4 regions of the Kocuria salsicia genome follow, and region 3 is predicted to be linked to each of the others. Evidence: riboswitches for the same ligand, from Rfam matches in the RefSeq annotation. Region 3 holds a riboswitch; each other region holds the start of a gene.

Region 1 (7,614 bases), on a different contig from region 3:
CGCGAGCTCTGCGAGGACGTCCCGCACCGCGGGGTTCCGCATTCCGTGGGCGGTCAGCACGGTGGCCTTGCCCGAGGTGAGGTCGGCGTCCACCGACTTGCCAGTGAGCTCGGGGTCGCCGAAGGTTCCCAGGACGTCGTCGACGACCTGGTACCCCACACCGAGCAGGGCACCCGCGTGAGCCAGCCGGCGGGCCTGGTCCGGGGGAGCCCCTCCGAGCAGGGCCCCTGCCCGCAGCGGTGCCTCGAACGAGTACGTGGCGGTCTTCAGCCGCTCCATGTCCAGGATGTCCTGGACGCCCGGATGCTGCGCGCCGTAGCGGTGCAGCGAGAGGAGGAGATCGTCCAGCTCCCCCGCCGCGGACGCGGTCACTGCCTCGAAGACCACGTCCGCCACGGCGCGGGCCCGCCCCGGGTCGTCGGTGCACGTGGTCGCCAGCCGCAGCGCACCCGCCAGGAGCAGGTCTCCCGCAAGGATCGCGGCGGACTCCCCCGCGTGCTCGGCCTCGCGCTCAGGGGCCCCCGCCTGCACCGCGTCGCGACGGAAGAGCTCGCCCACCGTGGGCCTCCCGCGCCGGCGCCAGTCCCGGTCCACGACGTCGTCGTGCACGATCAGCGCCGCGTGCAGCATCTCGAACGATGCGGCGAGCCGCACGCACTCGGCCCCGTGGCCGACGTCATCGCTCTGCTCACCGGCGAACGCGCGCCACGCGATGTGCGTCAGGCGGGGCCGGATCAGTTTGCCGCCCAGCACCTGGTGCCGGATGCGATCCCACATCACGGGGAAGCCGGGGCTGGAGGGGACCCTGTTGCGCGGTGAGTCGAAGAACTCGTCCAGCTCCCGGTCGACGGCCGCGCGGAACAGGTCCCAGACCGCGGTGGGGTCGGCCGCGGTGCCCGCCTCTGCGGTCATGAACGCTCCTCCCTGGCACGGTGCGCGCCCCGTGTGGCGCCGCCTGTGTCGGCCGGGCGTTCCCGCAGTCCCGCCAGGTAGTCCTCCATGCGGTCGGCGGTGCCGGTGAGGAACTGAAGGACGGCCCCGCGGCCGGACTCGTCCAGCCGCGCAAGCTCCTCCTCGACCATGTCCATCATGGGCACCACGTGCTCCCGCACCTGCTCGCGGGAGCCGGACACGGCCCGCACGGTCATGCGGCGACGGTCCTCTCCGTGCGGTTCACGCACCACGTGCCCGGCCCGGGCGAGCCGGTCCACCACGGCCGTGGCGGAGGCGGTGGTGATGTGCAGGGCGTGGGCCAGGTCGGTGGGCCCCATCGGACTCCGCATGAGCAGGGCCATGGCGGAGTAGTCGGTCTCCTTCAGGCCCATGAGACGGCGGATCTGGTACCCGATCTCCTCGTTCAGCCGCACCAGCCGACGCAGCGCCCGCGACTGCGGGCTCACGCTCGCACTCCACGCTCCGGTCTCCGTCACCCGGTGACTCCCGCCTCGTAATTACTAGAAATTCTAGTAACCATCATGCTGGACAGCGGCGGGACCTGTCCAACCCCGGGCAGGGTCACCCGAGCTGGCGCAGGGCCCGCACCACCCCACCCCCGTATCCGCCGCCGAACCGGATGGCGTGCACGAGCAGCGGGGGCAGCTGGTACCACGGCACCCGCTGCTGCCAGCCGTCCGCCAGGGGGTAGGCGTCGTCGTACGCGGTGAAGCACTCCCTGCCGAAACCGCCGAAGAGCTGCATCATCGCGAGGTCGTACTCGCGGCCCCCGTAGAACGAGGACGGGTCGATCAGCCAGTTCGCGCCGGAGGCGTCCACCACCCGGTTGCCGGCCCACAGGTCCCCGTGCAGCAGGCTCGGCGGCTCCGCGGGACCGGCCAGCTCCTCCGCCCGGGGCGCGAGCTCCGCCAGCAGGCCCGACGCCGCGGGGTCCAGGTTCCCGGCGTCCACCGCCGCGCGCACCAGCGGCTCGATCCGGCGCACCAGCAGGAACTCGGCCCAGTCGTCGGTGGGCGTCAGATCCGTGGGCGAGGAGCCGATGCGCTCGGGCAGGTCCGGGGCCAGCCACCCCACGTGCGGTGCGTGCGCGCGGTGGATCGCGGCGAGGCCGACCCCGAAGCCGCGCTCGGTGGCCTCGGTCCGGGCGCCCGCGCCCTCGTCGATCCACTCCAGCGCGAGCGCACCGTCCGAGACGTGCAGCACGCGCGGCACACGGATCTCTTCCGGCGCCACGGCGCGCAGGGCCTCCAGGCCCCTCGCCTCGAGGGGGAGCACTCCCGCCGGGGCGTTCGGCATCGTCTTCACGAACACGGGCCCGCCCGGCGTCTCCACGCGGAAGGCGTTCGCGCTGTCACCGCCGCTGAGCGGCTGGGCGGTCTCCGCCCGCAGCTCCGTCACGAGGTCCGGGGGCAGCTGGTCGATGTGAGTCATGGTTTCTGTCTAGCACTGCGCGCGGGGCTGCGTCACCGCGCGGGGCAGGACGGTCGGGCAGGACCCGGCGACCTCAGCCCGCGACGAGGGCTTCATGGTGAACGACTCCGGCACCGGGAGCAGCCGGGCCCGGAAGAGATCGCTCTGCAGGAATTCCTGGGTCTCGTCCGCCATGTCCACCTGGTCGTTGGTTCCGCCCTCCTGGGTGCCCTCGAACGAGACCACGGTGCCGTCCCCGCGGCTCACGTAGCCGAAGAGCCGGTCCGCGCCGGTCGCGGACGTCACCGCGTACACGTTCGCCATGTTCACGCCCACCGACTGGCCGGGGAACGGCCCCACGCCGACGGCCCGCGGATGGCCCTGGGCGCCCAGCGCGTCCGGGAGGGTTCCCACCGTGGCCGGATTCTGGGGCGTCACGGGGCTCGCGATCTGGCCGTCCGGACGGATCGAGAGCGTGAACATCCGGACTCCGCTCTCGTCGTTGACGCCCCACGCGGGAATCTCGGCGGTCGAGGTGCTCAGCGCGGCCACGCTCCAGTCGCCCGGGTAGTCGAACGAGATGGTGCCGTCCGGGGTCGTGAATGTCTGGGTGAGAGCCACCGTCGTGCCCACGAACGTCCCCTCGCTCGCGGCAGCGGACGGGCTCGCGGTACCCTCACCGACGGGCCCACCGCGCGACCCGCGCCCTCTCGGCTCCGTCTCAGCCCAGCTGCGCCCGAACCCCGGCGAGGTAGATGTCCACCCCGGCGAGGAACTGTTCGCGGTCGTCATGCTGCGCGAAGCCGCGGGCAATCGTGTGCAGGAACGGGAACTCGTGGGCGTCCAGGGCGAGCCAGGCGTCCGCGAACTCCTGCAGGTGCTCCTCCTGGCTCACCCCCTCCTCCAGGAACGCGGCCGGCATCTCGCGGATCTCGGCGCCGCTGCCCACCACGAAGGACAGCAGCCCGCTGGCGGCGTTGAAGCACTGCGCGCTCGTGAGCTGCATCCGCATGAACTGCTGGCCCATCGCCTCGAAGATGCGCAGGGAGTTGGGCTGCATGGTGGTGTCGCGCAGCAGGTACGCCCCGGCCCACTCGTGCGCCTGCAGGGTCTCGAACAGGGTGGCAGAGAGTGTTCGCAGCACCTCGAACGGGTCCTCCCGCACGTCGACGCCACTCAGGACGTCCGCGAGAATCGCGTTGGTCGCGCGGTCGAGCAGCTCATCGCGCCCGGTCACGTAGTGGTAGATCGCCCCCACACCCGTCTCCATGCGGGCCGCGAGCGCCCGGAAGGTCAGGGCGTCCTGGCCCGCCTCGTCGAGCAGCGCCACGGAGGCATCGACCACGGCGGGCAGGGAGAGGGCTGGCCGGCTCCCCCTGGGGCGGCCGCGGGTGCGCTTGGACTCGGGTGCTGGACTCATGGATTGCACTTTACCGAACCCCGTTCTAATATCGCAGCAGGTTGAAATTGGAACCATGTTCGAGAAAGGCTCACGACATGTCCCACACCACCTTCGAGCCGGTGACCTCCCCCTCGCGGGAGAGCGCTCCGGCCACGATCGTCGGCAAGACGATCAGCCAGGCCTGGCTGCCGTTCGCAGCCCTGTGCCTCTGCTTCTTCGTCGAGATGGTGGACAACACCGTCCTGACCATCGCCCTGCCCACCATGGGCCGGGACCTGCACGCCTCCACCACCCAGCTGCAGTGGGTCACCGGCGCGTACTCGCTGATGTTCGGCTCCCTGCTGCTCACCTCCGGCTCCCTCGCGGACCGCTTCGGCCGGCGCCGCGTGCTCACCGTGGGCCTCGCCTGTTTCGGCCTGGTCTCCGCCCTGGTCTGGCTGGTCCAGGACGCGGGCCAGCTGATCGCGCTGCGCGCCGTCATGGGCATGTTCGCCGCGTGCATGGCACCGGTGACCATGTCCCTGGTCTTCCGCCTGTTCGACGACGAGAAGGTGCGGATGCGCGCCATCTCGATCATGGTCATCATCGGCATGAGCGCGATGGCACTGGGCCCGGTCGTGGCCGGCGGCGCCCTGGAGTCCGTGAGCTGGCACTGGCTGCTGTTCGTCAACACCCCGATTGCCGCCTTCGCGATCCTCGGGCTGCTGTACGGGGTGCCCAAGGACACCGCCGAGGACCTGCACACCACGCCCCTGGACCTCCCCGCCGCACTGGCCACCATGGCCGCCATGGGCCTCGGCTGCTACGCACTGACCAGCGGCGTCGACAACGGGTGGACGTCTCCCGTCACCCTCGCCTGCTTCGTGGGAGCGGCCCTCGCCGTCGTCGTGTTCATCGCCCGGGAGCGCGGCGCCGCGCACCCCATGATCGACCTCGCCGTCCTCACGCGCCCCACCGTGCGCGGCGCCGCACTGGCCCAGCTCGGCAGCTCCGTGGCCATGATGGCGGCGATGTTCATGCTGATCCTGCACTTCCAGTACGCCCTGGGCTGGTCCCCCATGAAGGCCGGTCTCGGCAACCTGCCGTTCGTGGTCATGATGATCATCTCGAGCCCCGTCTCCGAGAAGCTGATCGCGAGGTTCGGTCACCGCGTCACCTGCATGATCGCCACCGCGAGCGTGGTCCTCGGCACCCTGGTGCTGGCCTTCGAGGTGGAACACGGCTACTGGGTGCTCGCCGCCGGCATGGGCCTGATGGCCATGGGCCTGCGCATCATCATGACCGTGTGCGCCGTGGCGCTGATCGAGGCCATGCCCGAGGACCAGACCTCCATGGGCACCGCGCTCAACGACGTCAGCCAGGAGCTCGGCAACTCGCTCGGCACCGCCGTGGTGGGCACCATCCTCGCCGCGCTCGTGGCCAGGACCCTGCCGGACGGTCTGTGGTCCGCGGACTTCCTGGAGTCCTTCTTCCACGGCGAGCGCGTCATCTACCTGGTGGTCGCCGTGCTGGTGGCCGTGATCAGCGGCTACGGCTCTGCACCACGCTCACCAATTCCCACGCCGCGGACGAGCACTGAGCCCCGCCCCGCTGCGCCCGGCGTGCGACCTCCCGTTGCACGCCGGGCGCACGCCCGTCCGCCCCTTGACGGCCACGGTGTGAGCCGTGCTACGCTCTCGAACAACAAAGGATCAAGAGTCCCGGTATAAAGCTCTGGCTAGCCGGGCGGCAACCCTCCTGCTGTAGTGGGGTGCCCCAGATGACGATCCGGCCGTTGCGCAACCGCGTGATGGCAAGTACGGCGCTCGGAACTGGACCTCCGGCGTCAACGTCGGAGGTTTTTTCACATGTCCGCACCGTCGCTCGCATCGCAGCAGACCCCGGCCCGGCAGCAGGCCCCGGTGGCTGACCCGCCCACGGGCACGTCCTGGCTCGTGCGCCGTCCCCGGCGTTCCACGCTCGTGTCCTTCGAGGTGTTCCCGCCCCGCCCGGACGCGGACCCGGACACCGTGTGGTCCCACATCGACGCCATGGCCCAGGCCGGTCCGGACTTCTTCTCGGTCACGCACGGGCACTCCGCTGGCACGGGTGTCTCCCGGGAGGCACTGCGCCACCTGCGCCGCACCACGAGCACCCCCGTGATGGCCCACTTCACGTGCGGCGGCACGGACCGCGCGGGCCTGGAACGCTCCGTGGAGCAGCTGCTCGACGACGGTGTTCGCGACCTCCTCGCGCTGCGCGGGGACCCGCCGCTGGGCAGCGGGCAGTGGGAGACTCCCCGTGGCGGGCTCGGCCGCGCCTCGGAACTGGTCTCGCTCATCCGTGACGTCGAGCGGCGCCGCTTCGGAGACGGCTACCGCCCCGGGACCCGGCCGCTGTCGGTGTCCGTGGCATGCTACCCCTCCCCCGCCCGTGGCCGGGACTTCGAGGCGGACCTGGCGTCCCTGTGGGAGAAGCAGGAGGCCGGCGCGGACTACGCGATCACCCAGGTGCTCTACGAGCCCGAGGACTACGCCCGCTTCCTGGAGCGCGCCCGCTCGGAGGGCATTCACATCCCGGTGGTCGCCGGGCTGATGCCGCTGAGCAACCCGCAGCGGTTGCGCCGGATGACAGAGATCACCGGCGTGGCCGTGCCGAAGCGGCTCACCGACTTCCTGGCGGCGGGCACCCCGGACGAGCTGCGCCGCCGCGGGATCGCCGCCACGCTCTCACTGATCGACGACCTGCTGGACCTCGGCTGCGCGGGCTTCCACCTCTACACGTTCAACCGCCCGGACGCCGCTCTGACCATCCTGGAGCACCTGCGCGTGCGGGACGCCGCCCGCGAGTACCGGGGCCGCAGCCCGGCCTCCTGAGCCGACGCCGCGGCGTCGCCGTCATCCTCCCGCCGCACCTCTCCCACTCCCTCAGGCCCCGCTCCGCGAGCGCACCCGCCCGCGGTCGCGGTATCGCACACCCTTTTCCCGCCCGCACCGGGCAGCTCAGCCCCGCACGTCACACAGCAGGTCGGCAACCCGGCCCCGTCAGCACCACAGACGATCACCACCGACCGAAGCATCCACGCCACCAGGCATCGCATCCACCAGAGATTCACGAAGGAGTTCCCATGACCGCTCGACCCACCACCCCGTTCCCCACCGCCACCGTTCTCGGCTATCCCCGCATCGGCCCGGACCGCGAGCTGAAGAAGGCGCTCGAGGCGTACTGGGGCGATCCGGTCCAGCACCCTGCCCAGACAGTGCTGGACACGCTCGCCGCACTGCGGGAACGCACCACCTCCCGGCTCACGGGGCTCGGCCTGAGCGCCCCGGCCGCGGTGCCCTCCGAGGGCTTCGCCGTGGACCACGTGCTCGACACCGCCCTGGCTCTGGGTGCGGTCCCCGCCCGCTTCGCGGCGGACGGCTACCGTCCCGCCGCCCCGGACACCCCGCGCGGCATCGAACTGGTGACGGCACTGTCCCGCGGGACGGACCACCTCGAACCGCTCGAACTGACCAAGTGGTTCGACACCAACTACCACTACTACGTGCCGGAGATCGGCCCGGACACCCCCCTGAGTGCGCACCCCGAGAGTCTGGTGCAGCGTTTCGCCGCCACACTCGCGGCCACGGGCACGGTCACCCGCCCCGTCCTGGTGGGGCCGCTGAGCCTGCTGCTGCTCTCTCGTCCCGAGACCACGGACGACTCCGGCGTCCGCCCCCTGGACCGGCTCGAGGACGTCGTGGCCCTCTACACCACCCTGCTCTCCGCTCTCGCGGACGCCGGAATCCCGTGGGTGCAGCTGGACGAGCCCGCCCTCGCCGCGGACGGGTGGCAGCTGCCGCGCGCCGAGCTCGTGGCCGCTCTGG
Region 2 (7,614 bases), on a different contig from region 3:
GCCGATGAGCGCCACGATGGTGCCCGTGACCGCCGGCGGCATGAGCTTCTGCAGCCACCCTGTGCCCGCGATCTGCACGAGCAGCCCGATCAGGAACAGCGCGGCACCGGCCATGATCACGCCGCCGAGCGCGCCGCCCGGGCCGTACTGGTTCACGGACGCGGTGATCGGGGCGATGAACGCGAACGAGGACCCCAGGTAGCTGGGCACCCGCCCCGCCGTGATGACGAGGAACAGCACCGTGCCGATGCCCGAGAAGAACAGCGTGGTGGCCGGCGGGAAGCCCGTGAGCAGCGGCACCAGGAACGTGGCACCGAACATCGCCACCACGTGCTGCGCACCGATCGAGATGGTCCGCGGCCACGCCAGCCGCTCCCGCGGGGTCACCACGTCTCCGGGTGCCACGTGCCTGCCGTCCCCGTGCAGGCGCCAGTTCAGGCCCAGGCGGTCGACGATGCCCCCGCGCCGAGCGGGCGCATCCGTCTTGTCCCGTGCGGAGCCGAGCTTTGTCTGCGGCGGCTCATGCGACTCGCTGGGCTGGGGTTGAGGTGGCTGGGGCGGGGGCACAGACGAACTCATGGGGGCTCCTTGTCGACGGCGGCCCGGACCTGCCGCCCACGGAATTCTATTCGGTACTGGTCGCTACCGGTCTGTCTGCGGCGGCGCCCGGCGCGTTCTGCCGGCCCGGTGCGGCGGGGTGCCGGGCAGCCGCGTGCACCCCGCCGCACCGGACTGGTGCCGGGACGGTGAGCGCGGCGCAGGGCTCGTCAAGCTGCGGTGCCCCGCAGGAAACGGAAGAGGCGTGCGGGAGGTGGCCGTGCGGCGTCGTCGCCCCCTGGCGGGAAACCTACGGGCGAGTAAGGTTGGTGACGAGGGCCACGCCCGTGGTCCCTGGACTCGCGGGAGACCGCCTCCTGCGGGGAGACTCACGAGGAAGTGGGAGAACCCATCATGGCTGAGCTGCAGAACCTCACCGTCATCGGATCCGGAGTGCTCGGGTCCCAGATCGCGTTCCAGGCGGCGTACTTCGGCAAGACCGTGACCGTGTACGACATCAGCGAGGAGATCCTCGGGGCACTGCCCGGCAAGTGGGAGAAGCTGTCCCTGCTGTACACGCGGGACATGGCGGCCACCCCCGGGCAACTGGAGGCGGCCAAAGCCCGGTTGAGCGGCACCACGGATCTCGAGGCGGCCCTGCAGGACGCGGACATCGTGATCGAGGCGGTGCCCGAGAACCTGGAGCTCAAGAAGAAGGTGTGGTCCCAGATCGGTGCGGCCGCGCCGGAGAAGACCGTCCTGTGCACCAACTCCTCCACGCTGCTGCCCAGTGACATTGCCGAGTCCACAGGCCACCCGGAGCGGTTCCTGGCGCTGCACTTCGCCAACGAGGTGTGGCGCAACAACACCGCTGAGGTCATGGGGCACGCGGGCACGGACCCCGCGGCAGTGCAGGCCGTCCTGCAGTTCGCGGAGGAGATCGGGATGGTGCCGATCCACATCAAGAAGGAGCAGGCGGGCTACATCCTCAACACCCTGCTGGTGCCGTTCCTGACGGCGGCATCGCACTTGTGGGTCAACGACATCGCACAGGCCGAGGACATCGACAAGACCTGGCGCACCGCCACCGGTTCTCCCCTGGGCCCCTTCCAGATCCTGGACCACGTGGGCATGGAGACCTATTACCAGATCAACATGAATGCGGGGACCGAGGAGTCCCAGCGGGTTGCGGAACGCGTGAAGCGGGAGTTCATCGACCAGGGTCACATGGGGCGCAGCTCCGGGCAGGGGTTCTACACGTACGAGTGATGCCCCGGCCGAGCCCCGGCGCGGAGCCGCACGCGGCCGCGGCCCACGCCGGGCAATAACGGAGCACAGGCAGATCTGAGCGCCATTTTCTGTGTTCGCTCCGCTATGGCACGTCTCCTGCGGGACTCATTCCGCCGCAGCGGCCCTGCAGGCGGGCGCGTCCCCGTCGCACGGCCTGACGACGCCGCAGGGTGACCCCTCGCGCGCGGCCGACGGCGCGGCGTCGCCGGGTGTCGCGGCACCCGAAGCGACTTCGGACGGGAGCCCGGACGCGGTCCCGAGAACGGCCCGAGCGGCGTCGCCTCCGTCTGCCGTCCCCGGCGCGAACGCCGAGGGGCGCACCCTTGGGGACGTCCCCGGCGGGCCGCTAGCCTGAACCCGTGCACCCCGCAGAGCTGAGCCCGGCCACCCAGGACTACCTGAAGACCATCTGGCGGCTGGGCGAGTGGGAGCCGGAGCGGGTGACCACCACGTCGCTGGCCGCGCGCATGGGCCTGGCGGCCTCCACCGTCTCGGAGGCGCTGAAGAAGCTCACCGCACAGGGCCTGGTGACCCGGCCCGCGTACGGGGTCGTCGAGCTCACCGAGCAGGGGCGGGACGTGGCCGTGCACATGGTGCGCCGCCACCGCATCCTGGAGATGTTCCTGGCCACCGAGCTGGGCTACGCGTGGGACGAGATCCACGACGAGGCCGAGGTCCTCGAGCATGCCGTCACCGACCGATTCATTGACCGTGTGGACGCCAAGCTCGGCCACCCGTCCGAGGACCCGCACGGGGATGCGATCCCCTCACGGGACGGGGTGGTCACCCCCGCCCCGGCCGTTCCGCTCGCGGACGTCACCCACCCGGAGCCCGTGCGGGTCACGCGCGTCTCGGACGAGAGCCCCGAGACCCTGCGGGTGCTCGCCGAGGCGGGGATCCAGCCGGGCGCGGTGCTGCGGGTGCTCCCGGGCCCGGCCCGCAGCGCCACGGTGCAGGTGCGGGTGGCCGGTGGGGGCACGACGCCGGAAGGTGGCCTTCTCGGGGACGGCTCGCCAGCCGATCGGCAGACGCAGACCTCTCCCGGTACCCAGGGCGCGGACGTGACCTGGGGTGACGCCCTGGAACTCGGCATCCTCATGGCGGAGGCCGTCTGGGTGCAGGCCCTCACCCACGCGGGCTGAACGGGACGGCCGCTCGCCGGGCCGGCTGCGGACAGCATCAGCCTCGCGCTGGACCGGTCGATGCCTCCCCGGGCAGCAGGGTTCTCTGCCGTGTCCGGCGCCGCCGCGGGCCCACAAGGTGAACAGCAGGTGACCGGAACATGTCCTACCCTTGAAAAAACACGAACTCGAACGCGACGGCACACCATGCCCGGGCCGCGGCGGTGCGGGCTGGCACCGGATGATCCAGGAACACGAGGTCCAGACATGTCCGAGGGTTTTCTGCGCGTGGGCAGGCGAGTGGGCCGCTGGACGGGTCGCGGGCTCTGCTACGGCCTGATCTGGCTGGGACTGACCCTGCTCGCGGCGGGCGGGATCATCCGGCACTACTGGGGCCAGATCTCGGTGGGGCAGATGCGCATGAACCTGATGTCCGTGCAGGCAGACGGTGGCGGCGGGTCCGTGGTGTGGATCTCCGTGCTGGTCATCGGGGTACTTCCCCTCCTGGTCACCGTGGGCATCGCCTTCGCGCGTCGGGCGTGGGTCCGCAGAGCACGACGCGCGCAGGGCACCCGGTCGTCCCGCGGCGTCGTGCGCTCGGCCTCCGCCGTGACCGTGGCGGCGGTGTTCGTGGCCGGGAGCACGAGCTTCGCGTCCGCGGTGGACCTGCCCCAGTACGTCAAGGCCGTGAAGTCCCCTCACGACATCGGCTCCACGTACGTCCAGCCCACCATCACGAGTGACGCGGACAAGCGCAACCTGGTGGTCATCTACCTGGAGTCCGGGGAGGCCACGCTCGCGGACGACCAGCTGTTCGAGAAGAACGCCTTCGCTCCGCTCGAGGAGGTCACCCGGCCCGAGGACGGGTGGCGCAGCGCCGAGGACTTCCAGCAGTACGAGGGCGGTGGCTGGACCATGGCCGGGATCGTCTCCACGCAGTGCGGGATCCCGCTCAAGGAGTCGGGTGACGCAGGCTCCGCCGACATCGGCGCCGGGCAGGAACAGTATCTGGGTGGCGTGACCTGCCTGGGGGACGTGCTGCAGAACCACGGGTACACGAACACGTTCCTGGGCGGGGCCAACTCCTCCTTCGCGGGCAAGGACACGTTCCTGCGAAGCCACGGCTACACCGAGGACAAGGGTCTGGAGGACTGGCGTGCGGCGGGCGAGTCCGCGGAGAACTTCCGCAGCGACTGGGGCCTGAGTGACGAGCGGCTCATGGCCCACGCCAAGGACGAGGTGGACCGCCTGCACGCCGAGTCCGAGCGCACGGGCCAGCCGTTCAACCTGTCCATGCTGACCCTGGACACCCACGAACCCGTCCACGTCTACAATTCGTGCGACGTGGACACCCAGAACCAGGTGACCTCCGTGTTCGCGTGCTCCATGACCCAGGTGGCCGGGTTCGTGGAGCACATGAAGACCCAGGGCTACCTGGAGGACACCTCCGTGGTGATCATGGGCGACCACCTCAAGCACATGAGCGCGGGGGACGCCTTCCACGATCAGCTGGACCACCACCCCAACCGCACCGTGTTCAACCGCGTGTGGATCCCGGGCGAGACCGCCGGGCAGCCCCTGCGGGCCGGGGCGGACCAGCTCAGCATGTACCCCACTCTTCTGGAGGCGGCGGGACTCTCGGTGCACGACGGCGCCGCGGGCCTCGGCACGTCCGTCCGGCGGCAGGAGCCTCCCCAGGGCTCGGCGCAGGCGATGGACCCGGAGGAGTACCAGCAGCTGCTGGACTCGCGCTCCGCGGACTTCTACTCGCGGGCATGGGACCCCGAGAACCCGGTGGGATGACCCCCTGACCCCTCCGGGTGGCTACTTCCCACCCGCCTGCGTCCCGCCGGTCAGCCCGGCACGGATGCGGCCCGCTGCCTCCCGGGCGCGCGTGCGCGCCGAGCCCGCCTCGTCCCGGGCGCGGCGGGCGGCGGTGCGGAGGTAGTCCGCGCTCTGGGCCGTGAACCCCTTGCGCCCGATGGTGCGGTGCTGCAGCTCGATCACCGCCTCGGCGGCGTCCGGACGGGAGTCCGAGGCCAGGGCGATGACCTTGTCCCCGTGCCGCCGCCACAGATTGCGGCTGGTGCGTGTCATGGCGGCCAGGGTCTGCTCCGGCTCGCGAGTGAGATCCACCCACCGCGTGTACGCGGGCTGGATGTCCCGCGGGGCCGGCCGTGCTTCGAGCCGGTGCAGACCCGCGGCGATCGCGGGTGTCGTGGCGTTCTGCCGCTGCACGGCGGCCGCGAAGGCCGTGCCCACCGGGGACGGCACCTGTGGCTCCACCCGCAACCACGCCACCGAGTGCTCTCGCGCCGCCGAGCGCAGTTCGCGCACCGCGTCGGGCAGAAGCTCGGGGTGCGCCAGGGCCGGGCCCGTACGGGGTGTACCAGACCACCCCGGCACGGGAGCGCTCCTCGACGACGAGGGCGTGCCACCCGGCGCAGTCAAGGGTCTGAGCGCGTCGCGAGAGACCGGTCAGGAAGTGCTGCCAGGGCTCGGCCTGCAGCACGCTGGACGGGCCGAGGCCTGTCAGGGGTCCGGTTGGGCGTGGGCGTGCCTCATGCGGGGTGCTCATCCTTGAGCGTCTGCCCCCGCTGCAAGGGAGCGACCTGGGGCCGCGGAGGTCGATCCTCCTCAGATAGCCAACCTCACCGACCCGCAACATCACCCGTGCGGCGTGTTCCCGTGCGATGGCGGCGTTTCCTCCGCCGCACGCCAGAGAATCGTGTCTCCGCACTGCCCCTCCCCAGGAGGACTGCCAGCTGGGACGGCGGACGCCCGGCCGCATCCGAGGGACGCACCGTCGGGGTGAGCTGAGCGGAACGGCCGGTGGGTCGCGCCTGCGGCGCGCACCACCGGCCGTCCAGCCGTGGGGAGGAACCGGCACGGAATCAGCCGGGCCAGCAGTGTCCTCCCCGTCTCACGGCCGGGAGATCACTGCTCCCGGACCACCGCCGGGTGCAGCAGGGCGCGCCGACCCGGCGTGCTCTGCACACTGGCGAGCGACGTCCCGGGGTCGAACGAGGCCGCAGCCCCGCGCTGCAGCGTGTGGAACCGTTCCAGCAGGGCGGGGTCGTGGCACCACCACGTGCGGGTCTCGCCGTCCGGGAACGTGGCCTGCACCGTGTTCCCGTGCGGGGGGTCCAGCTCCACCCGGACCCACCGGTCCCGGTTCTCGGAAGCCAGGCGGGCCTGGATGTAGTGTGCGTTGTGCCCCGGGTGGTAGCTCCGGCAGGCGGAACCGTCCTCCGGGTGGATGCACGGGTGTTCGGGGGTGTGAACGGAGACGCTCATGATGGTGACCTTTCGCAGTCTTCCGCGCGGCGGGTGCCGGGCGGCGGATCTTCCTCCGGGGGCACCGGGTGCGAACAACCGGTTGCCAGCCGACCAGCCGGAGGGCTGATGGTCGGGCTTCTTGATCCGGGGACATCACAGCACAGTGCTCAGACAGGCACAAGCGTCGGTGCTGTCCGACGACAAAGAGGGGCCGCCGAGTGGCACGGGAGGGAGCACCCCGTACCGCTCAGCGGCCCCTGGACAGCCTGCCAGCGCGGGACGTGCCCGCACCGCGGCACTCAGCCGATCACCGAGTCCACCAGCGCCTTCGCCTCCTGCTGGACCTGCTTCAGGTGCTCCTCGCCCTTGAAGGACTCCGCGTAGATCTTGTAGACGTCCTCCGTGCCGGAGGGGCGGGCCGCGAACCAGGCGTTCTCCGTGGTGACCTTCAGTCCGCCGATCGCCGCGCCGTTGCCGGGTGCCTCTGTGAGCTTGGCGGTGATGCGCTCACCGGCCAGGGTGTCCGCGGTGACCTGCTCGGGGGACAGCTTCTTGAGCGCGGCCTTCTGCTCGCGGTTCGCCGGGGCGTCAATGCGCTGGTAGACGGGGTCGCCGAACTGCTCGGTGAGCTCGCGGTAGCGCTGAGAAGGCGTCTTGCCGGTGCGCGCGGTGATCTCCGCAGCGAGCAGGGCCATGATGATGCCGTCCTTGTCCGTGGTCCACGCGGAGCCGTCCAGCCGCAGGAAGGACGCACCGGCGGACTCCTCGCCGCCGAAGCCGACGGAGCCGTCCAGCAGACCGGGGACAAACCACTTGAAGCCCACGGGCACCTCGTCCAGGCGCCGCCCCAGGGACTCGGCCACGCGGTCGATGATGGAGGAGGAGACCAGGGTCTTGCCCACCCCGGCGTCCTCCCGCCAGCCCTCGCGGTTGCGGTAGAGGTAGTCGATGGCCACGGCGAGGTAGTGGTTGGGGTTCATGAGCCCGGCGTCCGGGGTGACGATGCCGTGGCGGTCGCTGTCGGCGTCGTTGCCCGTGGCGATGTCGTAGCGGTCCCTGTTGCCGATCAGGGATGCCATGGCGAACGGGGAGGAGCAGTCCATGCGGATCTTCTCGTCCCAGTCCAGGGTCATGAACGCCCACTGCGGGTCCACGGTGGGGTTCACGACGTCGAGGTTCAGCCCGAAGCGCCGGCCGATCTCCTCCCAGTACGCGACCGAGGCGGAACCCATGGGGTCCGCGCCGATGTGCAGCCCGGACTTCCGGATGGCGTCGAGGTCGATGATCTGCGGCAGCGCGGACACGTAGCTGTCCAGGAAGTCGAAGGTCCCGGTGGTCTCCGCGGCGGCGGCCTCCTCCAGGGGCACCCGCTCCACGCCATCGAGGC
Region 3 (7,614 bases):
TGCTCACCGGGCAGTGAGGCCGCGAGCTCGGCGGACTCCTCGGGCAGGAACAGCCGGTCGGAGTCCACCGCGGCCACGAGCCACTCGCACCGGGTTCGCGCGAGGGCCTGCCGGAGGCTGCCGCGGCCGCGGGCGACGTCGTGGGACATCAGCGTCTCGTTGACGCTGAGGTACGCGTTCGCGTCGAAGCGCGCGGCAAGCTTCCCCGCCTGGTGGTCCAGGTAGCCCTCCACCCGGTAGCGGCCCCGGGTGCCCGGGTGCGTGCCCGCAGGGTCCTCCCGCGGCTGGGCCTCCCGGTCGAAGCGGGCGGCGAGCTCGTGGGCGCTGCGGTAGGTGATGTGCGCGATCCGGCGTGCCAGCCCAAGCCCCTCGACGGGGTGCGGGCCCGCGTAGTAGTTGCCGTGGCAGAACCGAGGGTCCTGCCGGATGGCGAGCGCCTGCGCGTGACCCCACGCGAGCTGCTCCGCACTCACGCGGGCGTTGGCGGCGATCACCGCGCACGCCGCCACCCGCTCGGGGTGGCACACGGCCCACTCCAGCGCGCGGGCACCGCCCATCGAGCCGCCCACAACAAGCCTCCATCGCCGGATCCCGAGCCGGTCCGCGAGCCGCGCCTCCGCAGCCACGGTGTCCCGCACGGTGATGCGCGGGAAGCGCGAGCCCCACGGCGTGGCGTCCGGGGCGAGGCTCGCGGGGCCCGTGCTGCCGTGGCAGCCGCCCAGGATGTTCGCACACACGACGAACCAGCGGTTGGTGTCGATGGCCGCGCCCGGTCCAATGAGACCGTCCCACCAGCCACCGGCGTCCGCGGCGGCACGGCGGCCGTCCATGTCGAAGGGCGCTGTGTCCCCATAGCCCACGGTGGTGCCGCGCGCCGCGTGCGAGTCACCCGTGAGCGCGTGCTCGACAAGCACCGCGTTGGAACCGTCCGGGGCCAACTCGCCCCACGTCTCGTACGCCAGGCGCACGTCAGGCAGCCGGAACCCGGACTCCAGGGTGAGCTCCCCGATTTCCGCGGCCCGCACCACACCGTCCCGGCGCACCGCCGGGTCCGTCTGCCTCACGGTCATGCCGCGGGCTCGGCGTCCGCGCCCGCACGCGCCGTCGAGCCACCGTCCGTGCCAGCGGCGGGGTCCGCGCCTGGCCCGGTGCGGGTGGGCGCGCTCGACTCCGTGGCGGCCAGCGCCGAGAAGCCCGCCTCGAGGTCCGCGAGGATGTCCTCGATCCCCTCGGTGCCCACCGAGAGCCGCACGAAGCCGGGCTCCACGCCCGCCGCGCGCTGCTCGTCCTCGGAGAGCTGCGCGTGCGTCGTCGACGCCGGGTGTATCACCAGGGACCGCACGTCCCCGATGTTCGCCACGTTGGAGTGCAGGCTCAGCGCGTCCACGAACGAGATTCCCGCCTCCTTGCCGCCCTCCAGCACGAAACCGAGGACGGAACCGGCTCCTCGGGGGGCGTACTTGCGAGCCCGCCCGTGCCACGGCGAGGACGACAGCCCGGCGTAGGACACCGAGCGCACTTCGGGGCGGGCCTCGAGCCACTCCGCCACCCGCTGGGCGTTGTCAACGTGGCGTTCCACGCGCAGTGACAGCGTCTCGATCCCCTGCTCGATGAGGAAGGCGTTGAACGGGGAGATGGACGCGCCCAGGTCACGCAGCAGCTGCACACGGGCCTTGAGCACGTAGGACAGGTTGACGCCGAAGGCTCCGCCCTCCCCCAGATCCCGCGCGTACACCAGGCCGTTGTACGTAGGGTCCGGTTGACTGAAGCCCGGGAACCGCTCCGGGTCCGCGCCGTAGTCGAAGCGCCCCGCGTCCACGATGAATCCGCCGATCGCCGTGCCATGACCGCCCAGGAACTTGGTGCCCGAGTGCAGCACGATGTCCGCGCCCCACTCGATGGGCCGCACCAGGTACGGGGTGGCCACGGTATTGTCCACGATCAGCGGCACCCCGGCCTCGTGGGCGATCCCGGCAACGGTCTCCACGTCCAGGACGTCGTTGCGGGGATTGGGGATCATCTCTCCGAAGAACGCCACGGTGGAGGGCCGCACGGCATCCCGCCACTGCTGCGGATCGTCCGGGTCCGCCACGAACGTGGTCTCCACTCCCAACCGCGGCAGCGTGTGGCGCAGCAGGTTGTACGAGCCGCCGTAGAGGGACGGGCTGGCCACCACGTGCGTGCCCGCCCCGCCCAGGTTGAGCACGGCCAGGGTTGCGGCGGCCTGCCCGGAGGAGACCATCAGCGCCCCCACTCCCCCTTCCAGGGAGGCGAGGCGGTTCTCCACCACCTCGGTGGTGGGGTTGGTCAGGCGGGAGTAGATGGGGCCCATGTCCTGCAGCGCGAACCGGGCCGCGGCGGTGTGCGCGTCAGGGAACACGAAGGACGAGGTCTGGTGGATGGGCAGGGCCCGTGAACCCGTCACGGGGTCCGGGTTCTGCCCCGCGTGGATCTGCCGTGTCTCGAACGCCCAGTCCTGGGGGTTGTCGGGGGTGGGTGCTGTGCTCATGGCCATTCGCCTTCTCGGAAGGATCAGGGGCCAGGCGACCGTCCGCACGGTGCCCGCACGAACGGGCGACCGGTGGCCCGCGCTTGCCGTGGGCGTCGGACGACGTCCCGGCCAGGTCTTCACCCAGGGCACCCCGCCGCGGTGGGAGGGTTGCCGGTCAGCAAGCTGGGGCTTGACGCTGACTCTCGTGACCTAGACCTCCAGTTTGGGAACCCGGCCGCTGCCACGTCAAGTCCGGTGTCCGCAGTGTTGCACCCGAGGATTTGGAGGCCCGTGTGACGGGTGCCACGATGACTGCATGAAGCTGGACCACGTTTCCTTCGCAGCACAGCCGGACGGCCTGGAGGCCACCACCGAACGCATCGCGGACCGGTTGGGGATCGAGCCGGTGAAGGGCGGGGTCCATCCCCGCTTCGGCACCCGGAACATGATCCTGCCGCTGACAGACCACCAGTACGTGGAGGTCGTGACCGTGCTGGAGCACCCCGCCGCGGACAAGGCGCCGTTCGGGCAGGCCGTGCGTGCACGTTCGGAGGCCGGCGGCGGCTGGCTCGGGTGGGTCGTGGAGGTCCCGGACCTCGCCCCGTTCGAGCAGAAGCTGGGCCGACCCTCCGCGCCAGGCGGCCGGATCTTCCCGGACGGCCGCCGCCTGGACTGGCACCAGATCGGCGTCAAGGGCCTGATCGCGGATCCGCAGCTGCCGTTCATGATCCACTTCGACTCCGCGGACGAGATGCACCCCTCGCAGGCGCGCCTCACGGACGTCAGCCTGACGGGCATGGAGATCGCCGGTTCCCCCGAGCGGGTGACGGACTGGCTCGGCGGCCCCGTGGAGGACGTCCTGCGCTCGGTGGACGTCACGTGGTCCGCTCCCCACGGCACGCCCGGTCTTCTGGCGGTCACCTTCGGCACGCCGGACGGGCCCGTCACCATCTGATCCGGGGCACCGAGCCCTCCGGGTTCGACGACGCCGCTCGCACGGCCCCGCGACTCGGTTCGTCGTCGGGGCGAGCCACGGGGGGCACCATGATTGCGGACCCCATCAGCCTCGCCCCCGGGCTGGTGCTCGCGGTGGCGCTCAGCCGCCCAGGAGCTGGGGCACCAGGAACCCCACGGCGTCCAGCAGGAAGTGGCAGAGCAGCAGCGGGGCGAGCCGCCCACCGCGGCGGTAGCACCACACGAACACGAGCCCCATCACCAGGTTGCCGAGTGCCGGACCGATGCCCTGATACAGGTGGTAGCTCGCGCGCAGCATCGAGGACACCACTGCCACCGTCCACCACGAACGCCCCAGCCGCCGCATCCGGTCCGCGAGGAACGCCACCACGATGATCTCCTCCACCAGCGCGTGCCGCAGGGCGGTGAGCAGCAGCAGGGGGACGGTCCACCACGTGGTCTCCAGCGTGGACGTGGTGATCTCCGCCGTGATCCCAAGCGCGCGACCGGCCTGGTAGAGGGCGAGCGTCCCACCGCCCATCAGGACGAACAGCACGAGGCCCCACGCGGCGTCGTGCCCCGGGCGCCGGGTGTCCACGCCGATGCAGTGCAGCACGGCCGGGATCCGGGAGGTGGTGCCCGCGAGCAGGTGCAGCGCGAGCGCCACGGGCACCAGGGCAAAGCAGATCCCGGTGAGCCGGCGCAGGGCATCCAGCACGGGCAGCGGGCTCAGAGGCTGGTTGAGCGTCGTGGAGCTCTCCGCGATCGACGAGCGCAGCGCCATCTCCGCGAGGTCCAGCACGGAGTACACGGCGGAGGCGCCCAGGGAGACCCCGAGCACCAGGAGGATCTGCATCCGCAGGTCGGCGCGGGGCACACGGGGCGGTGGCTCGAGGGAATCGGTCACCCCACCATTGTGCGCGCGGCGGGACCGGTGCGCGCGTCGGCAGTTCCCGGGAGCGTCCCGCCGCAACCGTGCGGGCACGCTGCGCCCCGCGCCGAGCACGCGCCCTCCCTGCCGCCGCCCCGTCGGTGGATCCGTTGTCGGGCGGACCCATCGTGAAGGTGGCCGTCGTCGGGTCCACCCGCGAGACGGCGCGCCCCGCCGTTCGGGTCGCTCCGTCGGTAGTGGGAAGCCATGCGCCCGAGCCCCGTCGCCACGGACACCTCCCCGCCCCACCGAGCCCTGCAGCCGGGGTGGCGTCGGCGGGATGCCCTGGGTGCCGGCGTGCTGGCACTGGCCGGCGTTGAACTGGTCTACCTCTCCGACTTCGTGCAGTCGGTCCCGTGGAAGGCGGACGTCGGGTGGGTTGCCATGGGCGCCGTGGTGCTGGCCGCCCCGCTCGCCTGGCGGCGTCGCTTCCCTGTGGCCGTGATGGTGGCGGTGTCCTTCGTGTACTTCGCGCTCGGCACGTGGGCCGGGATCGAGATGTACGCCTCCCAGGTGGTGCTGTTCCTGGGCTTCTACTCCGTGGGGGCCTGGTGCCCGGACCGCCCCCGCGCCACGTGGTCCCGCGCAGCCGTGGCCGTGGGGGTGGCGGTGTGGCTGGGCTGGAGCACCGTGGACCAGTTCACGGATCCGAAGGTGGGTGAGCACGGCGTCAACGCCTACATGGCCATCGCCGCGATCCAGTTCCTCGTGAACATCGCCTACTTCGCCGGGGCGTGGGTCTTCGGCGACCGGGCGTGGAACGCGGCCATCGAGCGGCAGGAGCTCGAGGCCGCCCACGCCGAGATCCGGCAGCAGCAGGAGCGGCTTGCGGAGCAGGCCGTGAGCCTCGAACGGCTCAGGATCGCCCGGGAGCTGCACGACGTCGTGGCCCACCACGTCACGGCCATGGGCGTCCAGGCCGGGGCCGCGCGGCTGAGCATGGCGCGGGATCCCGAGGCCGCCACCGCACACCTGCGCGGCGTGGAGTCCTCGGCGCGTGACGCCGTCACCGAGCTCAAGACCATGCTCCACACGCTGCGCGACGGCGAGGAGGCCCCCGATTCCCTGCCCCGCCTCCCGGACCTCGACGCGCTCGTGGCGGAAGCACGGGCCATCGGTCAGCGCGCGGAGCTGCACCGCATCGGTCCCGAGCCGCATCTGCCGCCCCCGGCCCAGCTGGCGCTGTACCGCACCGCCCAGGAGGGGATCACGAATGCCCGAAAGCACGCCGGCCCGCGGGCCTCGGTCGCGGTGCGGCTGCGCACCGGGGCCGACCGGGTGGAGCTGGAGGTCAGCGACGACGGACGCGGCGGCCGCGCGGGGGCTCCAGCATCCGACAGCGCAGGCATGGGGGTGCCCGGCATGAGAGAACGGATCACCACGGTGGGCGGCACCCTGGAGGCGGGCCCGAAATCCGGAGGTGGCTGGCTCGTGCGCCCCACCGTTCCCACCCGCAACGACCGGGAGAAGCAGCGGTGAGTCTGCGTGTGCTGCTGGTGGACGACCAGCCTCTGATCCGCGTGGGATTCTCCGCGATCCTCACCTCTCAGGAGGACATCGAGGTGGTGGGCGAGGCCTGCGACGGCCAGGAGGCCCTCGAGCTCGCCGCCGCCCTCGCACCGGACGTCGTGTGCATGGACGTGCAGATGCCGCGGCTGGACGGCATCGAGGTCACCCGTCGGCTGCTCGCCGCAGGCTCCCGCGCTGCGGTGCTCGTGCTCACCACGTTCGACACGGACGAAGCCCTGTTCGCCGCGCTCTCCGCCGGGGCCTCCGGGTTCCTGCTCAAGTCCGCCGGACCGGAGGAGCTGATCCAGGCCGTCCGGGTGCTGGGGCGCGGGGACGCCCTGCTGGATCCGCTCGTTACGCGCAAGGTGCTGGCCCGCACCGCGGGGGCGTCCGCACTGGCCGGGGAGACGACGCCGCCCTCCCCCGCTCCGGCGGGCGACGCCGCGGCACCTGCCCCGGGCTCGCCCGCCCGGGAGCGCGACGCGGCGACGTCGTCACCCGGTGCGCCCGGTGCCGTGGCCGGGACGGCAGCGCGGCCAGGCGAGGACGCTTCCCGCGCGGGGCTCACCGCCCGGGAGACCGAGGTGCTGACCGCCATGGCCCGGGGGCTGTCCAACGCGGAGATCGCCCGCGAGCTGGTGGTGGGCAGGGCCACGGTGAAGACCCACGTGTCCAACGTGCTGCAGAAGACGGGCGCCCGGGACCGGGTCCACGCGGTGATCTGGGCCTTCGAGCACGGGCACTCCGGCACCTGAGCGCACGGCCCGCCGCGGACGGAACCCGTGCCCGGCTCCGCCCGCCGGCGGAGGTGGTCACGGCGCGGAAGATCCACCCCGAGGGGGAGGTGGACGCGCCCGGGCCTTCCTAGGCTCGGACCATGATCACAGTGAACGGGGTGAACAAGTCCTTCGGGTCGGCGCACGTGCTCAAGGATCTGACCTTCAGCATCCGCCCTGGCCTCATGACGGGGTTCGTGGGCGGCAACGGCGCGGGCAAGACCACCACCATGCGCATCCTCCTGGGCGTGCTGTCGGTGGAATCGGGGCAGATCGAGGTGGACGGCTCCCCCATCACCGCGGACTACCGTGCCGGCATCGGGTACATGCCCGAGGAGCGTGGGCTCTACCCCAAGATGACCGTGCTGGACCAGCTGGTCTACCTGGGCCGGTTGCACAGCATGACCGGCGCGGACGCGAAGGCCCGGGCCATGGCGCTGCTCGAGCGCCTGGGGCTCCGCGACCGCGCGGGCAGCAGGCTCGAGGAGCTGTCCCTGGGCAACCAGCAGCGGGCCCAGATCGCCGCCGCCCTGGTGCACGATCCCGTGGCCCTCGTGCTGGACGAGCCCTTCTCCGGGCTGGACCCCCACGCCGTGGAGACCACGGTGCAGGTGCTGCGCGAGACCGCGGACACCGGGGTTCCTGTCCTGTTCTCCTCCCACCAGCTGGACGTCGTGGAGCGGCTGTGCGACGAGCTCGTCATCCTCGCGGACGGGCGGGTGCGCGCCGCGGGCTCGCGCTCCGAGCTGCTGGCTGCGCACACGCAGCCCGAGTGGGAGCTCGACGCCGCCGCGGACACCGGCTGGGTGCGCGAGGCACCCGGCGTGGAGGTGCTCTCCTTCGACGGCGGGCGCGTGCACTTCCTGGCCGACTCCGAGGCCGCCGCCCACGCCGTCCTTGCCCACGCCGTGGCCCGGGGTACCGTCCACCGCTTCGGACCTGTCACCCGCACC
Region 4 (7,614 bases), on a different contig from region 3:
ACGGAGCGGATGCACAGGGCGGCCATGTCGTCCGGGCGGACCGAGGACAGCGCGCCGCCGTAGCGGCCCACGGGTGTCCGGGCGCCCCCGACGAGGAAGGCTTGCGGCAGAGAGGACATGGCAACTCCTAGTTGGAAAGGATTACTGACCGATCGTTCACTGCTCAGGTTCCCCGATCGTGCGAGCCACGTCAATCGGTGACGCCCGCTCGGGGGAGACGGGAAGGCCCGGCATCCGTGGGGATGCCGGGCCGGTTCTCGGGTGGCGTCCCGCGGCCCTTCGTCGGGGGTCGCGGGACGGTGGACGCAGGGGCGCGTCAGTGCCGGGGGCGGCGTGCGGAGGTGGTCTCCGGCTCGCCGGCGACGGCGGGGACGCTCTCCCCGGGGTGCGCCTGGACGTACTCCTGGTGCACCTCCGCCACGTGCAGGTCCTTGCCCTGGTCCGACTTCTTCACGAAGCACACCGCGATGAACGACACCAGGGACAGCAGCGAGATGTAGACGCCGATGGTCCACGCCTGGCCGGTGCGGGCGAGCAGCAGCTCGGCAATCATGGGCGCGAACGCACCGCCGATGATCGAGCCCAGCGCGTAGCCGATCGAGACGCCCGAGTAGCGCACGCGGGCCGGGAACATCTCCGCGTACATGGCCGACTGCGGTCCGTAGGACGGGCCCAGGCCGATGGTCAGCACGAAGATCGCCAGAGCGAACAGCGGCAGGGACGCCGTGTTGAGCAGCCACCACATGGGGATGGCCCACACAATGATGATGCCGTAGCCGATCATGAACGTGCGCCTGCGTCCCACCTTGTCCGACATCCAGCCGCCCAGCATGGTGAAGATCAGCCAGCCGATGCCGCCCACCAGGGAGGCGACCAGGGTCTCCGGCCGGGACATGTGCAGGACCTTCGTGCCGTAGGAGGCGAAGAACGCGATCACCAGGTAGCCCGCGGCGTTGTTGCCGGCGAAGATCAGCGCGGCGAGCAGGACCTCGCGGGGGTTCTTGCGGAAGAGCTGGCCGAGGGGCGCGGAGGACTCCTTGGCGCGCTGCTGCATCTCCAGGAACACCGGGGACTCGTCCACCGAGCGGCGGATGAGCCAGCCCACGAAGATCAGCACGACGGAGAACAGGAACGGCACGCGCCAACCCCAGGACTCGAACTGCTGGGGCGTCAGCCCCGTGCTCAGGCCGAACATGAACAGGGTGGCCATGAGCATGCCGATCGGCACGCCGATCTGCGGGTACGCGCCGAAGAGTCCGCGCTTGTTCACGGGGGCGTGCTCCACGGACATCAGGGCCGCGCCGCCCCACTCACCGCCGGCGGAGAAGCCCTGCAGGATGCGCAGCAGCACCAGCAGGATCGGAGCGGCAATGCCGATCTTCTCGTAGGTGGGCAGCAAGCCGATCAACGTGGTGGCCGCGCCCATGCCGAACAGGGTCATCACAAGCGTGACCTTGCGGCCGAAGCGGTCGCCGATGTGCCCCGCCACGATCGCGCCCAGTGGGCGGAACAGGAAGCTGATGCCCAGGGAGGCCCACGAGACAACCTGCGCGAGCTGCGCGTTCTCCGCCCCGAGCGGGTTGAAGAAGTGCGCGGCCAGGATGAACGCGGCGGCCTGGGCATAGATGAAGAAGTCGTACCACTCGATGGTGGTGCCCACGAGCGTGCCCGCGAGGACCTTGCGCTCCTCGCGGCTCATGGTGTGGCCCTGCGCGGGCGCTGTGGTGGTTGATGCCATGGTGGATCTCCAGAATCTTCGGACGGACGTCCGTGGTGCCAGAGGCAGGGGCCTGAATGCAATAACCGACCGATTGGTCTTGAAACGGCAGTGTACGCATGCGTGTGAGCCCGGTCACGCATGTCGTGTATAGAATCGTATATGTTACGGCGTCGTCGCGAGGCTTCCCTGGCGGCACGTCACCTCCGCGCACCGGCACGGCCACGCCCGCGACGCCGCGGCAGAACGGGGTCACCACGCACCGCGGGCCCGGCACCCCGTGGAGGTGTCGGGCCCGCGTGACGGCGCGCGCGGCGTCGTCGTCGGTGCTGGAAGAGGCGGAAGGGCTCAGAAGAGGCGCTGCGAGGCGATCCGCGCGCCCTCCACGAGCGACCCGAGCTTCGCGAGCGCGATCTGCGGGTGCAAGCGCCCGCCCAGCCCGCAGTCCGTGGAGGCGATGACGTTCTCGCGGCCCACCACGGAGGCGTACTGCTCGATGCGCTGCGCCACGAGCTCCGGGTGCTCCACGCCGTTGGTCGAGTGGGAGACCATGCCGGGGTAGACCACCTTGCCCTCGGGCAGCGGGTGCTCTTCCCAGACCTTCCACTCGTGGCCGTGACGGGGGCTGGACGCCTCGAAGCTGTAGCCCTGCGCGTTGATGGTGAGCATGAGGTCCACGAGGTACTTCAGCTCCAGGTCCGTGGTGTGGGGCCCGTGCCACGAGCCCCAGCAGAGGTGGAAGCGGATCTGCTCCTGCGGCAGGTCGCGCAGGGCGTAGTTCAGGGCCTCGACGCGCAGCCGGGTGAAGTCCAGGTAGTCCTCCACCGTGGGCTCCGGGTTGATCTGGTCCCAGGACTCGGCGATCGAGGGGTCGTCGATCTGCACGGTCAGTCCGGCGTCCACGATGGCCTTGTACTCCTCGCGCATCACCTCCGCGCACGCGTAGACCAGTTCCTCGTCCGTGGCGTAGTACTCGTTCTTCACGCGTGCGCAGGAGCCGGGGGACAGTGCGGCGACGAAGCCCTGCGTGGCCCCGTTCAGTGCCATCGCGTCCTTCACGCGGCGGATGTCGCCGGCCACCGCCTCCTGACCCGTGTAGGTCAGCGGGCCCGTGATCTTGGGCTGCGAGACCGTGTTGCGGTGCGCCAGCACGCCCGCCGTGGGGTCCTCGTAGGCGTCCCGGAAGCGCTCGCGGTCGCGGCGGTCGGGGAAGCTCGTGAGCACGATGTGCCCCGGGCTGGAGCGGTGCTTCTCCGCGTCGTTCCAGCGGTCCTCGTCCGTGGGGGTCAGCCCGCCCAGGCGGTGGAACGAGTAGTTCCACCAGGCCCCGTAGTCCACCGCGCCGGACGTGGTGTGACCGTACTCGCCGTCGTTGACGATGTCGATGCCGATCTCGCGCTGGGTGCGCACGATCTCCTTGACCCCCTCGTCGAGCGCCTCGCCCAGCTGGGGGAGGTCGATCTCGCCCGCCTGGAAACGGTTGTTGGCCTCCAGCAGCTCGGGCGTGCGGGGCAGCGAGCCCACGTGGGTGGTCTGGAAGCGGTCGGTGTTGTGGGGCATGGGGTGGTGCGTCCTTTCCATCGGTTCTGGCATTAGCACCGGGCGCGCCCCGGTTGCTGCGGCTTCGACGAGCCAGATCTCTCGGCCGCTCTGGATGGTTGCCCCTCCATCCAACAGCACATGGAGGGGGACGGGCGAATCATGGCGTCTATCGTGGGGCGCACGACCCGACGGCGAAGGAGCCAGAGCATGTCCCCAGCACCCCTTGACGGCAAGAAGGCAATCGTGACGGGTGGTGCGAGCGGCATCGGTGCCGCAGCGGTCCGCGCCCTGGCACGCGACGGCGCCCACGTGGTGATCGCGGACATCGACTCCGACGCCGCACAGTGCCTCGCGGACGAGGTGGCCGGTGAGGCGTGGGTCGTGGACCTCACGGACACCGCCGCGCTCGCCGAGCTCACCCTGGACGTGGACGTGCTCGTCAACAACGCCGGGATCCAGAAGGTGGCGCCCATCCAGGACTTCGACCCCGCAGACTTCCACCGGATCCTCATGCTCATGCTCGAGGCCCCGTTCCTGCTGATTCGCGCAGCCCTGCCGCACATGTACGAGCGGGGCTGGGGGCGGGTGGTCAACGTCTCCTCGGTCCACGGACTGCGCGCGTCCGAATTCAAGTCCGCGTACGTGGCCGCGAAGCACGGCCTGGAGGGGCTCTCCAAGACCGTGGCGCTGGAGGGTGCCGCGCACGGTGTCACGAGCAACTGCGTGAACCCCAGCTACGTGCGCACCCCGCTGGTGGACCGCCAGATCGCGGACCAGGCGGCCGCCCATGGCATCGCGGAGGAGGAGGTCGTGGAGAAGATCATGCTCACCGAGGCCGCGGTCAAGCGGCTCGTGGAGCCCGAGGAGGTGGGCGAGCTGATCGCCTTCCTGGCCGGGCCCTCCGCGGGGATGATGACCGGTGCGTCCTACACGATGGACGGCGGCTGGACGGCTTCCTGAGCGGGTGACGACGCCGTCGCCCACGGCCGTCCGGGACGCAGCGCGGGACGGACTACGACGCCGCGCGGCCCGTGCGCAGTGCCGTGCTGAGCCGGTGGGCCTGCTCCAGCAGCGCGGTGCCCAGCTGGTGCTGCCGCGGTGGGCGGAAGCGGGACTCGATCCCCGTGAGGGACAGCGCGTAGCGGGGCTGGCCGGAGGCGTCGAAGACCGCCGCGGCCATGCCCCACGAGCCTTCCACGATCCGCCCCGGGTTCAGGGACCAGCCGTGTTCGCGAACGTGGGACACGAGATGACGGACGTGGGCGTCGTCGTGCTGGGGGCCGAGCTGACTGCGGCGCTCGCGGGTCGCGGCGAGCGCCGCCTCCAGCTGCTCGTCCGGGAGGTGGCCGAGGATTGCCAGACCTGCTGAGGCCACACCCAGGGGCAGTCGCAGGCCCTCGTGCAGGACGTGCGAGCGGACGGGGAACGAGCCCTCGGCGCGTTCGAGGCAGATCACCTCGTCCCCGCGGCGGGCTGAGAAGAACGCGGACTCGCCCGTGGCCTCCGCGAGGCGCCGCAGGTGCGGAGTGGCGAGGTCCTGCGCCGGGTAGCGCTGCGCGGCCACCGCCCCCAGGAGGGTCAGCTCGAAGCCGAGCGCCCAGGAGCCGGTCCCGTCCCGATCGAGCAGCCCCTCGTGGGCCAGCGCGGTGAGCAGGCGGTGGGCGGTGGGGCGGGTGAGTCCCGTGCTGCGGGCGATCTCGGCGGTGCCGGCCGTTCCCGCGGCGGCCACGGCCTGCAGCACCGCGGCGACCCGCCCAACCACCTGGGTGCCCGACGTCGCCGTGGCCCGCGACGAGGTCGACGGCGCCAGTTCCGCCCCGCCCGGCTGCTCCGCCGCTCCCGCCATCGCCGACTCCTCTGCCCGCCAGGTCCCGCTTGTCCACCATGTGGACGATCAACCGCCAGTTTTCCAGAATGTGGCTCGTTCCGCGACGCACCACGGATTTCTTTGACCAGGATGTGAACCCTTCCTAGGGTGAGAGGCAGATCACACGGAACAATCCGGAAAGGGCGGCCATGTCCAAACTCAGGGACGACGTCACCGGCCTGCTGGCCGAGACGCTGCGGGACGGCATGACCCTCGCGGTGGGAGGGTTCGGTCTCTCGGGCATTCCGCGGGACCTCATCGAGGCGGTGCGGGACAGCGGCGTCAAAGGCCTCACCGTGGTCTCCAACAACATGGGTGTGGACGGCAAGGGTCTCGGGCTGCTGCTCGAGAACCGGCAGGTCTCCAAGGTGCTCGCCTCCTACGTGGGGGAGAACAGGGAGTTTGCGCGCCAGTTCCTGGAGGGCGAGCTGGAGGTGGAGTTCACTCCGCAGGGCACCCTCGCGGAGCGGCTGCGCGCCGGTGGGGCAGGGATCCCCGCGTTCTACACGGCCACCGGGGTGGGCACCCCCGTGGCCGAGGGCAAGCCCACCGCCGAGTTCGACGGGCGCACCTACGTCCAGGAGCGCGGGATCGTGGCGGACGTGGCGCTCGTGCACGCCTGGCGCGGGGACACGGACGGCAACCTGGTCTACCGGCGCACCTCCCGCAACTTCAACCCGGTGTGCGCGGCCTCCGGGAAGGTCACGTTCGCGGAGGTCGAGGAGGTGCTGGCTCCCGGCGAGCTGGACCCGGACCACATCGTGACCCCCGGCGTGTACGTGCAGCACGTGGTGCGGTACTCCGGGGTGCCCAAGGAGATCGAGCAGCGCACCACGCGGCCGAGGCCCGAGGGCGACGTCGTGCGCGCGGCAGAGGACCGGCGCTCGCCGGAGAGCGGCGCGGAAGAACGGCCCACCGCGGGCCGCCGCACGGAAGGGGACGCGGCATGAGCTGGACGCGCGACGAGATGGCGGCCATCGCGGCGTCGGAACTGGCCGACGGCGACTACGTGAACCTGGGCATCGGCATCCCCACCCTGGTGGCGAACAACCTGCCGCCCGGGGTGAGCGTGGTGCTGCAGTCCGAGAACGGCGTGCTGGGCATGGGCCCGTTCCCGTACGAGGGGGACGAGGACCCGGACCTCATCAACGCCGGCAAGCAGACCATCACCCTGCAGCCGGGCGCGGCGATCTTCGACTCCGCCACGTCCTTCGGGATGATCCGCGGCGGGCACGTGAAGATGGCGATCCTGGGCGCCATGCAGGTCTCCGAGACGGGAGACCTGGCGAACTGGATGATTCCCGGCAAGATGGTCAAGGGCATGGGCGGCGCCATGGACCTCGTGGCCGGGACGCCGCGCGTGCTGGTGCTCACCGAGCACGTGGCCAAGGACGGCTCCGCGAAGCTCAAGCACGAGTGCGACCTCCCGCTCACCGGTGTGGGCGTGGTGGACCGCATCATCACGGACCTGTGCGTGTTCGACGTCGAGGACGCCGGACTCGTGCTGCGCACCCTGGCCCCAGGGGTGAGCGAAGCAGAAGTGGCCGAGAAGACCGAAGCGAACTACCGGGTGGATCTGGTGGACGTCACCCCCGATTCCGTACCCGTTCAGGAGGAACAGTGACCGAGAACGCCAACGACATCGTGATCGTCAACGGGGCCCGCACCCCGCAGGGAAAGCTGCTCGGGGCGCTCGCGTCCCAGAGCGCCGTCGACCTGGGAGCCCACGCCATCAAGCACGCGCTGCAGCGCGCCGGGGTGGCACCGGAGGACGTGGACCACGTCTACATGGGCAACGTGGTGCAGGCGGGCAACGGGCAGAACCCGGCGAAGCAGGCCGCCGTGGCCGCCGGGCTGCCCATGAACGTGCCCGCCATGAGCCTCAACAAGGTGTGCCTGTCCGGGCTGGTGGCCGTGACCGAGGGTGCCCGGATGATCCGCGCGGGCGAGGCGGACGTGGTGGTGGCCGGTGGCATGGAGTCCATGACCAACGCACCCCACCTGGCGCTGGGTGCCCGCAAGGGGAAGTCCTACGGGGACATGACCCTCGCCGATTCCCTGGCCCACGACGGCCTGGTGGACTCTGCACTGGGCGTGGCCATGGGTGAGCTGACGGAGACGGGCAACACGGAACGGCACATCGGGCGCCAGGAGCAGGACGAGGTGGCGGCGCGCAGCCACCAGCTCGCGGGCAGGGCCCAGCAGGACGGCGTGTTCGCGGTGGAGATCGCACCGATCGAGATCCCCCAGCGCAAGGGTGACCCCGTGACCGTCTCGGAGGACCAGGGCGTCCGTCCCGAGTCCACGGCGGAGGGGCTCGGCAAGCTGCGCCCCGCGTTCACCAAGGACGGCACGATCACCGCGGGCAACTCGTCCCCCATCTCCGACGGTGCCGCGGCCGTGGTACTGACCACCCGCGGCTACGCGGAGAAGCACGGCCTGGAGTGGCTCGCGGTGGTGGGCAAGCCGGGGCAGGTGGCCGGCCCGG

Evidence for each region. A riboswitch is a leader RNA that binds a small molecule or an ion and turns the genes downstream of it on or off. The one in region 3 is predicted to bind S-adenosylmethionine.
Region 1: linked by a shared signal. The riboswitch ahead of ABD264_RS11575 (methylenetetrahydrofolate reductase) and the one ahead of ABD264_RS10505 (bifunctional o-acetylhomoserine/o-acetylserine sulfhydrylase) in region 3 are both predicted to bind S-adenosylmethionine.
Region 2: linked by a shared signal. The riboswitch ahead of ABD264_RS05640 (hypothetical protein) and the one ahead of ABD264_RS10505 (bifunctional o-acetylhomoserine/o-acetylserine sulfhydrylase) in region 3 are both predicted to bind S-adenosylmethionine.
Region 4: linked by a shared signal. The riboswitch ahead of ABD264_RS09615 (cobalamin-independent methionine synthase II family protein) and the one ahead of ABD264_RS10505 (bifunctional o-acetylhomoserine/o-acetylserine sulfhydrylase) in region 3 are both predicted to bind S-adenosylmethionine.

The regions. Positions count from the first base shown of each region.
Region 1 is NZ_BAAARF010000024.1:4,684-12,297, reverse strand. It holds gene ABD264_RS11605 (polyprenyl synthetase family protein) at 1-912, opposite strand, end outside; gene ABD264_RS11600 (MarR family winged helix-turn-helix transcriptional regulator) at 909-1,400, opposite strand; gene ABD264_RS11595 (fructosamine kinase family protein) at 1,516-2,385, opposite strand; gene ABD264_RS11590 (hypothetical protein) at 2,395-2,997, opposite strand; gene ABD264_RS11585 (TetR/AcrR family transcriptional regulator) at 3,086-3,784, opposite strand; gene ABD264_RS11580 (MFS transporter) at 3,862-5,475, shown strand; SAM riboswitch class IV at 5,456-5,571, shown strand; gene ABD264_RS11575 (methylenetetrahydrofolate reductase) at 5,614-6,621, shown strand; gene metE (5-methyltetrahydropteroyltriglutamate--homocysteine S-methyltransferase) at 6,873-7,614, shown strand, end outside.
Region 2 is NZ_BAAARF010000005.1:36,381-43,994, forward strand. It holds gene ABD264_RS05615 (uracil-xanthine permease family protein) at 1-579, opposite strand, end outside; gene ABD264_RS05620 (3-hydroxyacyl-CoA dehydrogenase) at 952-1,806, shown strand; gene ABD264_RS05625 (metal-dependent transcriptional regulator) at 2,187-2,969, shown strand; gene ABD264_RS05630 (LTA synthase family protein) at 3,216-4,751, shown strand; gene ABD264_RS05635 (hypothetical protein) at 4,773-5,354, opposite strand; gene ABD264_RS05640 (hypothetical protein) at 5,886-6,245, opposite strand; SAM riboswitch class IV at 6,257-6,372, opposite strand; gene pgm (phosphoglucomutase (alpha-D-glucose-1,6-bisphosphate-dependent)) at 6,527-7,614, opposite strand, start outside.
Region 3 is NZ_BAAARF010000012.1:124,206-131,819, forward strand. It holds gene metX (homoserine O-acetyltransferase MetX) at 1-1,070, opposite strand, end outside; gene ABD264_RS10505 (bifunctional o-acetylhomoserine/o-acetylserine sulfhydrylase) at 1,067-2,509, opposite strand; SAM riboswitch class IV at 2,584-2,702, opposite strand; gene ABD264_RS10510 (VOC family protein) at 2,808-3,446, shown strand; gene ABD264_RS10515 (CPBP family intramembrane glutamic endopeptidase) at 3,588-4,352, opposite strand; gene ABD264_RS10520 (sensor histidine kinase) at 4,584-5,855, shown strand; gene ABD264_RS10525 (response regulator) at 5,852-6,640, shown strand; gene ABD264_RS10530 (ABC transporter ATP-binding protein) at 6,763-7,614, shown strand, end outside.
Region 4 is NZ_BAAARF010000010.1:111,762-119,375, reverse strand. It holds gene ABD264_RS09625 (thiolase family protein) at 1-119, opposite strand, end outside; gene ABD264_RS09620 (MFS transporter) at 317-1,738, opposite strand; gene ABD264_RS09615 (cobalamin-independent methionine synthase II family protein) at 2,066-3,277, opposite strand; SAM riboswitch class I at 3,292-3,378, opposite strand; gene ABD264_RS09610 (3-hydroxybutyrate dehydrogenase) at 3,467-4,219, shown strand; gene ABD264_RS09605 (IclR family transcriptional regulator) at 4,272-5,105, opposite strand; gene ABD264_RS09600 (CoA transferase subunit A) at 5,276-6,076, shown strand; gene ABD264_RS09595 (CoA transferase subunit B) at 6,073-6,750, shown strand; gene ABD264_RS09590 (acetyl-CoA C-acetyltransferase) at 6,747-7,614, shown strand, end outside.